Regions from separate parts of the Streptomyces sp. NPDC041713 genome, predicted to be linked through region 1. Evidence: riboswitches for the same ligand, from Rfam matches in the RefSeq annotation. Region 1 holds a riboswitch; each other region holds the start of a gene.
The links. A riboswitch is a leader RNA that binds a small molecule or an ion and turns the genes downstream of it on or off. The one in region 1 is predicted to bind cobalamin.
Positions count from the first base shown of each region.

Region 2: it holds a riboswitch for cobalamin, as region 1 does, so the genes downstream of both, metE (5-methyltetrahydropteroyltriglutamate--homocysteine S-methyltransferase) here and ACZ6CV_RS05860 (ribonucleoside-diphosphate reductase subunit alpha) in region 1, are expected to answer to the same signal.
Region 3: it holds a riboswitch for cobalamin, as region 1 does, so the genes downstream of both, cobN (cobaltochelatase subunit CobN) here and ACZ6CV_RS05860 (ribonucleoside-diphosphate reductase subunit alpha) in region 1, are expected to answer to the same signal.

Region 1 covers NZ_JBVIZY010000002.1:216,983-220,903, forward strand. Annotated here, with positions in the region: gene mctP (monocarboxylate uptake permease MctP) at 1-1,174, shown strand, start outside; gene ACZ6CV_RS05855 (GNAT family N-acetyltransferase) at 1,276-1,782, shown strand; cobalamin riboswitch at 1,835-1,967, shown strand; gene ACZ6CV_RS05860 (ribonucleoside-diphosphate reductase subunit alpha) at 2,099-3,921, shown strand, end outside.
Region 2 covers NZ_JBVIZY010000004.1:29,525-33,445, forward strand. Annotated here, with positions in the region: gene ACZ6CV_RS13445 (zinc-binding dehydrogenase) at 1-150, shown strand, start outside; gene ACZ6CV_RS13450 (nuclear transport factor 2 family protein) at 205-657, shown strand; gene ACZ6CV_RS13455 (hypothetical protein) at 979-1,134, shown strand; gene ACZ6CV_RS13460 (isochorismatase family protein) at 1,187-1,747, opposite strand; cobalamin riboswitch at 1,897-2,123, shown strand; gene metE (5-methyltetrahydropteroyltriglutamate--homocysteine S-methyltransferase) at 2,286-3,921, shown strand, end outside.
Region 3 covers NZ_JBVIZY010000006.1:274,151-278,071, reverse strand. Annotated here, with positions in the region: gene ACZ6CV_RS20690 (precorrin-8X methylmutase) at 1-361, opposite strand, end outside; gene ACZ6CV_RS20685 (cobalamin biosynthesis protein CobG) at 358-1,737, opposite strand; cobalamin riboswitch at 1,845-1,976, shown strand; gene cobN (cobaltochelatase subunit CobN) at 2,013-3,921, shown strand, end outside.

The sequences.
Region 1 (3,921 bases):
GGCCGTTCTCGACGTCATGGGCATCGGTGGCGGCCCCGACACCAACTGGTTCGTCAAGGACCTGCCGTTGCTGATCGCGTTCGCGGTGCTCGCGGCGTACACGTACTCCTCGGGGCTGCGCGCGCCCGCGCTGATCGCGTTCGTGAAGGACGGGCTGATCTACCTCGTCATCGCCGTCGCGATCATCTACATCCCGATCAAGCTCGGCGGCTTCGACGACATCTTCGCCAAGGCCGGCGACGCCTTCGGGGTGGTCAACGAGGGCACGGGCAAACCGCGCGGCGCCCTCGCGCCGCCCGAGGCCGGCCAGTGGACGTACGCGACGCTGGCGCTCGGCTCGGCGCTCGCGCTCTTCATGTACCCGCACTCGATCACGGCGACGCTCTCCTCCAAGAACCGCAACGTCATCCGCCGCAACACCACGATCCTGCCGCTCTATTCGCTGATGCTGGGCCTGCTCGCGCTGCTCGGCTTCATGGCGATCGCCGCCGGGGTCAAGGTCGACAACGGCCAGCTGGCCATCCCGCAGCTCTTCGAGGACATGTTCCCCGACTGGTTCACCGGCGTCGCCTTCGCCGCGATCGGCATCGGCGCGCTCGTGCCCGCCGCCATCATGTCCATCGCGGCCGCGAACCTCTTCACCCGCAACATCTACAAGGACTTCATCAAGCCCGACGCGACGCCCGAGCAGGAGACCAAGGTCTCCAAGCTGGTCTCGCTCCTGGTGAAGGTGGGCGCCCTCATCTTCGTCCTCGGCATGGACAAGACCGTGGCGATCAACTTCCAGCTGCTGGGCGGCATCTGGATCCTGCAGACGATGCCCGCGCTGGTCGGCGGCCTGTTCACCCGGTGGTTCCACCGCTGGGCGCTGCTCGCGGGCTGGGCGGTCGGCATGGTCTACGGCACGCTGGCCGCGTACGGCGTCGCCTCGCCCACGCAGAAGCACTTCGGCGGCTCCTCCGACACGATCCCGGGCATCGGCGAGATCGGCTACATCGGCCTCACCGCCTTCGTCCTGAACGTGGTGGTCACCGTGGTCCTCACCTTCGTCCTGAAGGCGCTGAAGGCCCCCGAGGGCGTCGACGAGACGTCTCCGGAGGACTACACGGCGGACGCGGGCGACCCCGGCGTCGTGGAGGAACTGCCGCCGGCCACCGCGGGCGCCGGCCACTGAGCCCGCTCCCGCGGAGCTGAGTCCGCTCCCGCCCCGCCGACACCGGAGGGCCGCCGGAAAACCGGCGGCCCTTTGTCGTGCGCTGTTGCACACTGCGCCCCATGGACATCACGATCAGAACGGCACGCCCCGAGGAGTACGCGGCGCTGGGCGACCTCACCGCGCAGGCCTATCTCGACGACGGACACCTGGACTATGGGGCGGACGACCAGTACCTGCCCGTGCTGCGGGACGTGGCGGGGCGCGCGGCGCACGCCGAGATCCTGGTCGCCGTGGCGGACGGCACCGCGGACGGCGCGCTGCTCGGCGGCGTCACCTTCGTGCCCTCCGGCGGCGCCCTGGCCGACATCGCGCGCGACGACGAGACGGAGATCCGCATGCTGGCGGTCTCGCCCGCGGCGCGCGGCCGCGGGGTCGGCGAACTACTCGTCCGCGCGTGCGTGCAGCGGTCCCGGGAGGCGGGCCGGCGCCGGCTCGTGCTGTCCTCCTCGCCCTCCATGCGGACCGCACACCGGCTCTACGAACGCCTCGGCTTCACGCGGACCCCGGAGCGCGACTGGTGCCCGCTCCCCGACCTCCCGCTGCTCACCTACGCGTTGACACTCTAGGCCCCATCCCCCGCGATCCGACACAAGATGTGGGCCTGCTTCCGCGGGCCGACACAAGATGTATGCTCGTGCTCGCTGTCGCCGCAGGGGAATCCGGTGCAAGTCCGGAACTGTCCCGCAACGGTGGACGTGTACGCCTTTGTCGTACGCGGAGTCCGAAGACCTGCCAGCAGCGCACCCGTGCCGTCCGGCCCGGGTGCCGACCGTCCGGGCCTCGTGGAATGGGCCGGTGGACGCGGTACGCCGCCCTGTCCGGGTGCGCCCGTGTGTGCCGTCCCCTCGCGCAGGCCCAGAGCCGAGCGAGGGAGAGCTCCACGTGACCATCGCGCCTGCCGAACCTGCGTCAGCGCGGGCACCGCGACCCAGTGCCAGCACCGACGGCACCGAGGGTGCCGACGCGCCGGGGACCGCGCTGCTGCGCACCCTGACCGACCTCACCGCCGACCTCCCCGACGCCGACCCCGGCCGGGTCGCCGCCGCCGCGCTGCGCGGCCGCTCGGCCAGGGCCGACGAGGCGGAGCTGCGCACGCTGGCGACCGAGGCGGCCGCGGGGCTCATCTCCGAGGACCCGGCGTACTCCAAGCTCGCCGCCCGGCTGCTCTCCCTCTCCGTCGCCGCCGAGGCCGCCACGCAGGGCGTGCGCTCGTTCACCGAGTCGATCGCGGTCGGCCACCGCGAGGGCCTGATCGCCGACCGCACCGCCGACTTCGTCGCCGCGCACGCCGCCCGGCTCGACGCGCTCGTGGACACCGCGCTCGCCGACGGCGCCGACTTCCGCTTCGGCTACTTCGGCCTGCGCACGCTGCACAGCCGCTATCTGCTGCGCCACCCCATCACCCGCCAGGTCATCGAGACGCCGCAGCACTTCATGCTGCGCGTGGCGAGCGGCCTCGCCGAGGACGACAGCGTCCGCGCGCTCGACGAGGTCGCCGCGCTGTACGGCCTGATGAGCCGCCTGGACTACCTGCCGTCCTCGCCGACGCTCTTCAACTCCGGCACCCGCCACCCGCAGATGTCGTCCTGCTACCTCCTCGACTCCCCGCTGGACGAGCTGGACTCGATCTACGACCGCTACCACCAGGTCGCGCGGCTCTCCAAGCACGCGGGCGGCATCGGTCTCTCGTACTCCCGCATCCGCTCCCGCGGTTCGCTGATCCGCGGCACCAACGGGCACTCCAACGGCATCGTGCCGTTCCTGAAGACGCTGGACGCCTCGGTCGCCGCGGTCAACCAGGGCGGGCGGCGCAAGGGCGCGGCCGCGGTCTACCTGGAGACCTGGCACTCCGACATCGAGGAGTTCCTGGAGCTGCGCGACAACACCGGTGAGGACGCGCGCCGCACGCACAACCTCAACCTCGCGCACTGGATCCCGGACGAGTTCATGCGCCGGGTCGCCGCCGACCTGCCGTGGTCGCTCTTCTCGCCGTCCGACGTGCCGGACCTCGTCGACCTGTGGGGCGACGACTTCGACGCCGCGTACCGCAAGGCGGAGGCCGCGGGCCTGGCCAAGAAGACCATCCCGGCCCGTGAGCTGTACGGCCGGATGATGCGCACCCTCGCGCAGACCGGCAACGGCTGGATGACGTTCAAGGACGCCGCCAACCGCACCGCCAACCAGACCGCCGAGCCCGGCCACACCGTGCACTCCTCGAACCTGTGCACGGAGATCCTGGAGGTCACGGACGACGGCGAGACGGCCGTCTGCAACCTCGGCTCGGTCAACCTCGGCGCGTTCGTGGAGAACGGCGACATCGACTGGGAGCGCCTCGACGCGACCGTCCGCACCGCCGTCACCTTCCTCGACCGCGTCGTCGACATCAACTTCTACCCGACCGAGCAGGCCGGCCGCTCCAACGCCAAGTGGCGCCCGGTGGGCCTCGGCGCGATGGGTCTGCAGGACGTCTTCTTCCAGCTGCGGCTGCCCTTCGACTCTCCCGAGGCGCGCGCCCTGTCGACCCGCATCGCCGAGCGCATCATGCTCGCCGCGTACGAGGCGTCCGCCGACCTCGCCGAGCGGGGCGGCCCGCTTCCCGCCTGGGAGAAGACCCGCACCGCGCGCGGCGTCCTGCACCCCGACCACTACGACGTGGAGCTGACCTGGCCGGAGCGGTGGGCGGCGCTGCGGGAACGTATCGCCGC
Region 2 (3,921 bases), on a different contig from region 1:
GACGACCTGGCGGCTCTCGTCCGGCTGACCGCCGAAGGCCGCCTGCACCCCGAGATCGGCCGCGTCGCGGACTGGGCCGACACCGCGAGCACCCTCACCGACCTGCGGGACCGCCGCATCCGGGGCAAGGCCGTCCTTACGCTTTCCTGAGCAGCCGAAACATTCAGCAACCGCAAGGCAAGAAACCACAGAAGGAGCCCCACCATGACCGAGACCACGGCAACCACCGAGATCACCGAGCCCACCGCCTCGACCGACCCACGGGCCGTCGTCATCCGCTACGTCGAGGCCGTCCGCGACGGCGACGCCGACGTCATCTTCGCGAGTTTCGCCGAGGACGCGACCTGGCACTACCCGGGCGGGGACCTGCCGATATCGAAGGTGTGGCGGGGCCGCGACGCGATCATCAACGACTTCCTGGGCAGCATGGGGCCGATCCTCGTGCCCGGCACGACGAAGGTCGAGTTGGTCAGCACGATCGCCGAGGGCGACCGCGTGGTCGCCGAGTGGACCTCCAAGGCCCGGACCGTGCACGGCGGCACGTACGACAACCGCTGCATCGGGATCTACACGGTCCACGCCGGCCGGATCACGTCCGTTATCGAATACGCGGACACCCGGCACGTGGCGGCAGTCCTCTTCCCTGCCGGTAACTGACGTTTCGCGGCGTCGAGTTCTCCCACTCGACGGATGCCGGGTTCTCCGAGACTCCACACCGCGACTAGTTCGTGTTGTGCGTGGGGTAGACCTCGACGTCGGTGTAGGCGCCCTTGATCGCTCCCGCGCCCTCGGGCCACTTCAGGGTCACCGAGTGGGTCTCGTTCGGGGGCGTCACCAGAAGGTTGGTCGGGTGCGAGAGGCTGTCGCCGCTGCCGTCGATGTCAGGTGGTCGAGCCCCGGTTGATCATGGTGATGTCGATCCGGCCCGTGGACTCGTCCGGAGCGGCGTCCCGGGCGTCGATGGCCAGGTCCGCCGTCTTGCAGAACGTGACCTTGCCGGCCTTCGACGCGCCGCTCCCGGCACGGTACGCGCAGAGCGCGACGAAGGTGCCGGGCTACTTCGAGCGGGCGCAGGCGGCCCTGCGCCCGCTGCTGTCCGGCGGCCCCGGCCTGGGTCTCGTGGGCAGTCACTGAGCCGCGCCGGGGTGGGGCTCAGGCCGACCGGGGCGTCGGGAGGCGCGGCTCGTCAGGAGGCGTTGTCGAAGACGACGTTCTTGGTCTCGACCGCCCCCGCCGTCCGTCCCGGCGCCGCCTGGTGGGCCCAGTACAGGTTCGTGTGCGCGACGACCAAGTCCGGCGTCGGCGCGCCCCAGGCGGTCTTGTCGACCGTCGTATGCGCGTCGCTGACCAGCGTCGCGTCGTAACCCCTGACGAACGCGCCGTGGAGCGTCGAGCGGATGCACGCGTCGGTCTCCGCGCCGGCGACGAGGAGCCGCCCCACCCCGAGCCGCGACAGCACGGCCTCCAGCGTGGTGTCCTCGAACGAGTCGCCGTAGCTCTTCTCGACGAGCGGCTCGGCGTCCTCGGGCGTGAGTTCAGGGACGATCCGCCAGCCGTCGCTCCCGCGCGTGAGTCCCTCGTCGAAGTGCTGCACCCAGACGACCGGAACCCCTTCCTGCCGCGCCCGCTCGACGAGCCCGGAGATGTTCGCGACGACCTCGTCGCGCCGGTGGCTCCCCTCGACGACGTCCTGCTGCACGTCGACGACGAGGAGTGCGGTGTTCGGCCGGTTCTCCAATGTGGTCATGGTCTACCTTCGTTCGCTCGCGCCGGGCTCATCGCTCCCCACGCTAGCCCGGCCCACTGACACCGGATCCGGTCCCACCGCTGTCACGCTCGTGACCCGCTTCACATTCCGACCTGCCGGCCGGGGTGGGCGATCGGTTTGCGTGCGCCTAGGGTGAGCGGTGCAGCTGGTTCGCCCCGTCCGCCAGGCGGGATGCGTCGTAAGAGGGAACCCGGTGTAAGTCCGGGACTGCCCCGCAGCGGTGAGTGGGAACGACCGCCGTCAACAGCACTGGACCCGACCGGGTCCGGGAAGCGACGGCCAGTAGGTGTCCCGTGTCCGGCCGACACGCGACGTGCCCGCGAGTCCGAAGACCTGCCCGTTGCCCGCACGTGACGGATCGCGTGCGGCCCTTTCGGTGACCTCGTGGGCGGGTCGGCGTACATATCGAGCGGCACGCGCGGCATCCGCCCGCGACGTGGTCCGCCCGGTCGGTCGTCCCTTCGCGCCATGTCCGGTCTCCGGGAGAACCAGGACACATCTCGCGAAGGAGAGTTCCGTGACAGCGCAGCCCGCGACCGCGGCGGCACGAGCCACCGTGTACGGCTACCCCAGCCAGGGCCAGAACCGGGAACTGAAGAAGGCCGTCGAGGGTTACTGGAAGGGCCGCGTCACCGCTGCCGCCCTCCGGGAGACCGCGGCGGACCTCCGCCGCGCCAACTGGCGGCAGTTGGCCGACGCCGGCATCGACGAGGTGCCGACCGGGGACTTCTCGTACTACGACCACGTTCTCGACACCAGTGTCATGGTCGGCGCTGTCCCCGAGCGGCACCGCGCAGCCGTCCAGGCCGACGCCCTCGACGGCTACTTCGCGATGGCGCGCGGCACGCAGGACGTGGCGCCGCTGGAGATGACGAAGTGGTTCGACACCAACTACCACTATCTGGTGCCCGAGTTGGGCCCCGACACCGTGTTCCGGACCGACTCCGCCAAGCAGGTCGCCGAGCTGACGGAAGCCCTCGCGATCGGGCACACGGCACGCCCCGTCCTGGTGGGCCCCGTGACGTACCTCCTGCTCGCCAAGCCTGCGCCGGGCGTGGCCGCGGACTTCGACCCGCTGACGCTCATCGACCGGCTGCTGCCCGTGTACGCCGAGGTGCTCGCGGACCTGCGCGCGGCGGGCGCCGAGTGGGTCCAGCTGGACGAGCCCGCCCTGGTCCAGGACCGCACACGGGCCGAGTTGAACGCCGCCGAGCGCGCCTACCGCGACCTCGGAGCTCTCACCGACCGCCCCAAGCTGTTGGTCGCCTCGTACTTCGGGCGCCTCGGTGACGCGCTCGGCATCCTGGCCAAGGCGCCGGTCGACGGTCTGGCCCTCGACTTCACCGAGACGGCCGCCGCCAACCTCGGCGACCTCGCCTCCGTCGGCGGGTTGTCGGGCAAGCGGCTGGTCGCGGGCGTCGTCAACGGCCGCAACATCTGGATCAACGACCTGGAGAAGTCCCTCGCCACGCTGGGCACGCTCCTCGGCCTCGCCGACCGCGTGGACGTCGCCGCGTCCTGCTCGCTCCTGCACGTCCCGCTGGACGCCGACGCCGAGCGGGACATCGATCCGCAGGTCGCCCGCTGGCTTGCCTTCGCCCGCCAGAAGACGCGGGAGATCTCCTTGCTGGCGCGCGGGCTCTCCCAGGGCACCGAAGCCATCGCGACCGAACTCGCCGCCAACCGCGCGGACTTGGACTCCCGCGCCGGTTCCGCCCTCACCCGCGACCCGGCCGTTCGCGCCCGCACCGCCGCGGTCACCGAGGCCGACACCCGCCGCTCCCAGCCGCACGCGGAGCGCGCGGCGGCCCAGCATGCCGCTCTCGGTCTGCCGCTGCTTCCGACGACGACCATCGGCTCCTTCCCGCAGACCACCGAACTGCGCACCGCCCGCGCGGACCTGCGGGCCGGGCGGATCGACACGGACGGATACGAGGAGCGCATCAGGAACGAGATCCGCGGGGTCCTGTCCTTCCAGGAGAAGGCGGGCATCGACGTCCTCGTGCACGGCGAGCCCGAACGCAACGACATGGTGCAGTACTTCGCCGAGCAGCTGACCGGCTACCTCGCCACGCAGCACGGCTGGGTCCAGTCGTACGGCACCCGTTACGTCCGACCGCCGGTCCTCGCCGGCGACATCTCACGGCCCGAGC
Region 3 (3,921 bases), on a different contig from region 1:
CGCTGCGGGTAGTGCCGAGGCGCGCCGCGAGGTCCGGCACGGACGGGTCGGCGAGGGTGCAGATCACGTCGTTGCCGGCGGGCAGCCGCTTGCGCGTGACGCCGCTCGCGACCATGTTCGCGTCGCACAGGATCGGCGCGCCGTCGCGCAGCGCCTTGCGGGCGTCGGCGATCACGCGCGGGCTGTACGAGAGGTCGCGCACAAGGTCGACCATCCCGCAGGCGTGGATCATCCGGACCGCGACCTGGCTGACGTCGGCGGGCAGGCCCTCGAGGTCCGCCTCCGCGCGGATGGTGGCAAAGGACTCGCGGTAGATCGCCGCGCCGTCCTTCTCGTAGTCGAACACTGTGCTCTCGCTCATCTCGTGGCCGTGGTTTTCGGGGTGGTACGTGCGGTGGTGACCGTCTCGGTCAGGGTCCTGCCGGTGACGCGTGCGGGTTCCTCGCCGGGGGCGTGCACCGTGACCTCGTACCGTCCTTCGCCGGTGGCGAGTACGTCGACCCAGTCGCCGTGCGGGTGCCCGCAGCGCCGTTCGCAGCCGGACCAGTGGACGGGAAGCCCGCCGGGGCCCGGTACGACGTCCGCGCGGACGTCGGCGCGGGACTTGGCGCAGCCGGGGCGGCCGGTGCAGGCGCCGACGCCGAGCCACGGCGAGTCGGGGGTGGTGAGGTATCCGGCGCCGTCGAGCGCGGCCAGCCGTTCCCGGGCGGCCCCGTCGTCGGCGAAGCCGGGCAGCACGAAGCCACGCCAGGGCGTGACCCGCAGCTCGCCACCGGGCAACGGCAGCAAGGCCCGCCATGCGTCGACGCCCACCCGCCCGAGGGGGGCATTGACGAGGACGGCCCGCCCGTGAACACCGGGTGGGGGCGGGCCGGTGACGGGTACGGGCGGACCAGTGACGGGTACGTCCGGGGTGGCGACCGGCGCGCCCGCGGGGCCGACGGGTGTCTCAGCGGTGGGGACCGGCACGCCCAAGGTGCCGACCCGTGCCTCAGCGGTGGCCGTCGCCGCAACCCCCGCCCCCTCCAACGCCCCCGCCACGTCCACGTCCCACCCCGGCGGCAGCTCCCGTACCCGCCACGCGCCGTTGCCCGCCTCGTGGGCCGCGGTCAGGAAGGCTTCGGCTGCGGCCAGGGCCGCCCGTGGTGCGTCGGATGCGGTGACGCGGAGGGCACTCGACCCGACCCGTACGACCGCCGTACCCCCCGATTCTGCGATCAAGGTCACATCGCCGCCCAGTCCGGCCACATCTCCGCGGCCGTCGTCCAGGACGAACAGGAAGCGGCCGGAGAGCTGTGTCGTCCACTCCGCGCCGCAGAGGAGTCCGTCCAGCTCACGGGCCCACAACTGCACGTCGGCGTGGCCGAGTCCGTCCGTCGTGGCCAGGGGGGACGCCACCACGTTCCGGACGCGTTCGTGCCGTTCCGAGGGCAGCAGGCCCGCATCGGCGAGCAGTCGGGAGAGTTCGCCGCCGCAGGTCTCCCCGAGCCCGCGCAGCTCGATGTTGCCGCGCGAGGTGACGCTGAGGTTGCCGTCCGCCAGGCGCTCCGCCACATCGGCGAGCACCTCGACCTGACGGGCCGTCAAGAGGCCGCCGGGCAACCGGAGTCGGGCCAGGCGGCCGTCGTCGGCGAGGTGCAGGCGGAGTGCTCCGGGGCAGGCGTCACCCCGGTCACGTATGGGGGATTCGCCCTGGTCTGGGGAGGGGGTTCGGGTGGGCGGCATGGCGGCGAGCATACCCACGCCGATCCGGCCGGTCGCCTCCCGAGACGGGCCGTCCCGGCAGGTGGCCGCCCCGCTCGCGGCGGGCAGGACTTACTATGCAGGCGGCGGGCTGCCAAGTCCGTCGACGCCAGCGACGGCGTGGGTCCACCAGGACCCGAGGGAGGAAGCCCGGTGCGAATCCGGCGCGGTCCCGCCACTGTGAGCCCCACCCGTGGGGTGAGCCAGGAACTCCCGCCGTCCATACGACCACCCGGGGCGCGGACACCCCGAGGAAGGCCTGCGCCCGCATGCTTCTGCTGTTGTCGACCTCCGACACCGACCTGCTCAGCGCCCGCGCGGCGGGAGGCCCGGTCGACTACCGGTTCGCCAACCCCTCGCGCCTGGACCTCGCCGGGCTGCCCGCCCTGCTCGACGGCGTCGACCTCGTCGTCGTACGCCTCCTCGGCGGCGTACGCGCCTGGCAGGACGGCCTGGACCAGCTCATCGCCACCGGCCTCCCGGTCGTCGTGCTCACCGGCGAACAGGCACCCGACGCCCAGCTGATGGCGTCCTCCACCGTGCCGGTCGGCATCGCCGCCGAGGCGCACGCCTACCTGGCGCACGGCGGCCCCGCCAACCTGGAGCAGCTGGCCCGCTTCCTCTCCGACACCGTGCTGCTCACCGGCCACGGCTTCGAGCCGCCCGCGCCCGCCCCGTCCTGGGGCCCGCTGGAGCGCACGGCCCGCGCGGACGTCGAGGGCCCGACCGTGGCGGTGCTCTACTACCGCGCCCACCACATGAGCGGCAACACCGCCTTCGTGGACGCCCTGTGCGGCGCCATCGAGGACGCCGGGGCCCGCCCGCTGCCGCTGTACGTGGCCTCGCTGCGCGCCCCCGAGCCGGAGCTGATCGACGCGCTGCGCGCCGCCGACACCATCGTGACCACCGTCCTCGCGGCCGGCGGCACCAGGCCCGCCGAGGCCTCCGCGGGCGGCGACGACGAGTCGTGGGACGCGGGCGCCCTGTCCGGCCTGGACGTGCCGATCCTGCAGGCGCTCTGCCTGACCGGGTCGCGCTCCGCCTGGGAGGAGAACGACGAGGGCGTCTCGCCGCTCGACGCCGCGAGCCAGATCGCGGTGCCGGAGTTCGACGGCCGCCTCATCACGGTCCCCTTCTCCTTCAAGGAGATCGACGAGGACGGGCTTCCCGCGTACGTGGCCGACGCCGAGCGCGCGGCCCGCGTCGCCGGCATCGCCGTGCGGCACGCCCGCCTGAAGCACATCCCGGCCGCCGACAAGCGCCTCGCGCTGGTCCTGTCCGCGTACCCGACCAAGCACTCCCGCATCGGCAACGCGGTCGGCCTCGACACCCCCGCCTCCGCCGTGGCGCTGCTGCGCAGGCTGCGCGCCGAGGGGTACGACTTCGGGCCCGAGGCCGACATCCCCGGCCTGGTCTCCGGCGACGGCGACGAGCTGATCCGCGCGCTGATCGACGCGGGCGGCCACGACCAGGAGTGGCTGACCGAGGAGCAGCTCGCCGCCAACCCGGTGCGCATCCCGGCCGCCGACTACAAGCGCTGGTACGCGACGCTCCCCGCGGAGCTGCGCGCGTCCGTCGAGGGCCACTGGGGGCCGCCGCCCGGCGAGATGTTCCTGGACCGGTCCCGGGTGGGCGACGGCGGCGACCCGGAGGGCGACATCGTGCTCGCCGCCCTGCGCCGCGGCAATCTGCTCATCCTCATCCAGCCGCCGCGCGGCTTCGGCGAGAACCCGATCGCGATCTACCACGACCCGGATCTGCCGCCGTCGCACCACTACCTGGCGGCATACCGCTGGATCGCGGCCGCCGCGTCCGACGGCGGCTTCGGCGCCGACGCGATGATCCACCTCGGCAAGCACGGCAACCTGGAGTGGCTGCCCGGCAAGAACGCGGGGCTCTCCGCCGCCTGCGGCCCGGACGCCGCGCTCGGCGACCTGCCGCTGATCTACCCCTTCCTGGTCAACGACCCGGGCGAGGGCACGCAGGCCAAGCGCCGTGTGCACGCCACGCTCATCGACCACCTGGTGCCGCCGATGGCGCGCGCCGACTCCTACGGCGACATCGCCCGCCTGGAGCAACTCCTCGACGAATACGCCCAGATCAGCTCCATGGACCCGGCGAAGCTGCCCGCGATCCGCGCGCAGATCTGGACGCTCATCCAGGCCGCCAAGCTCGACC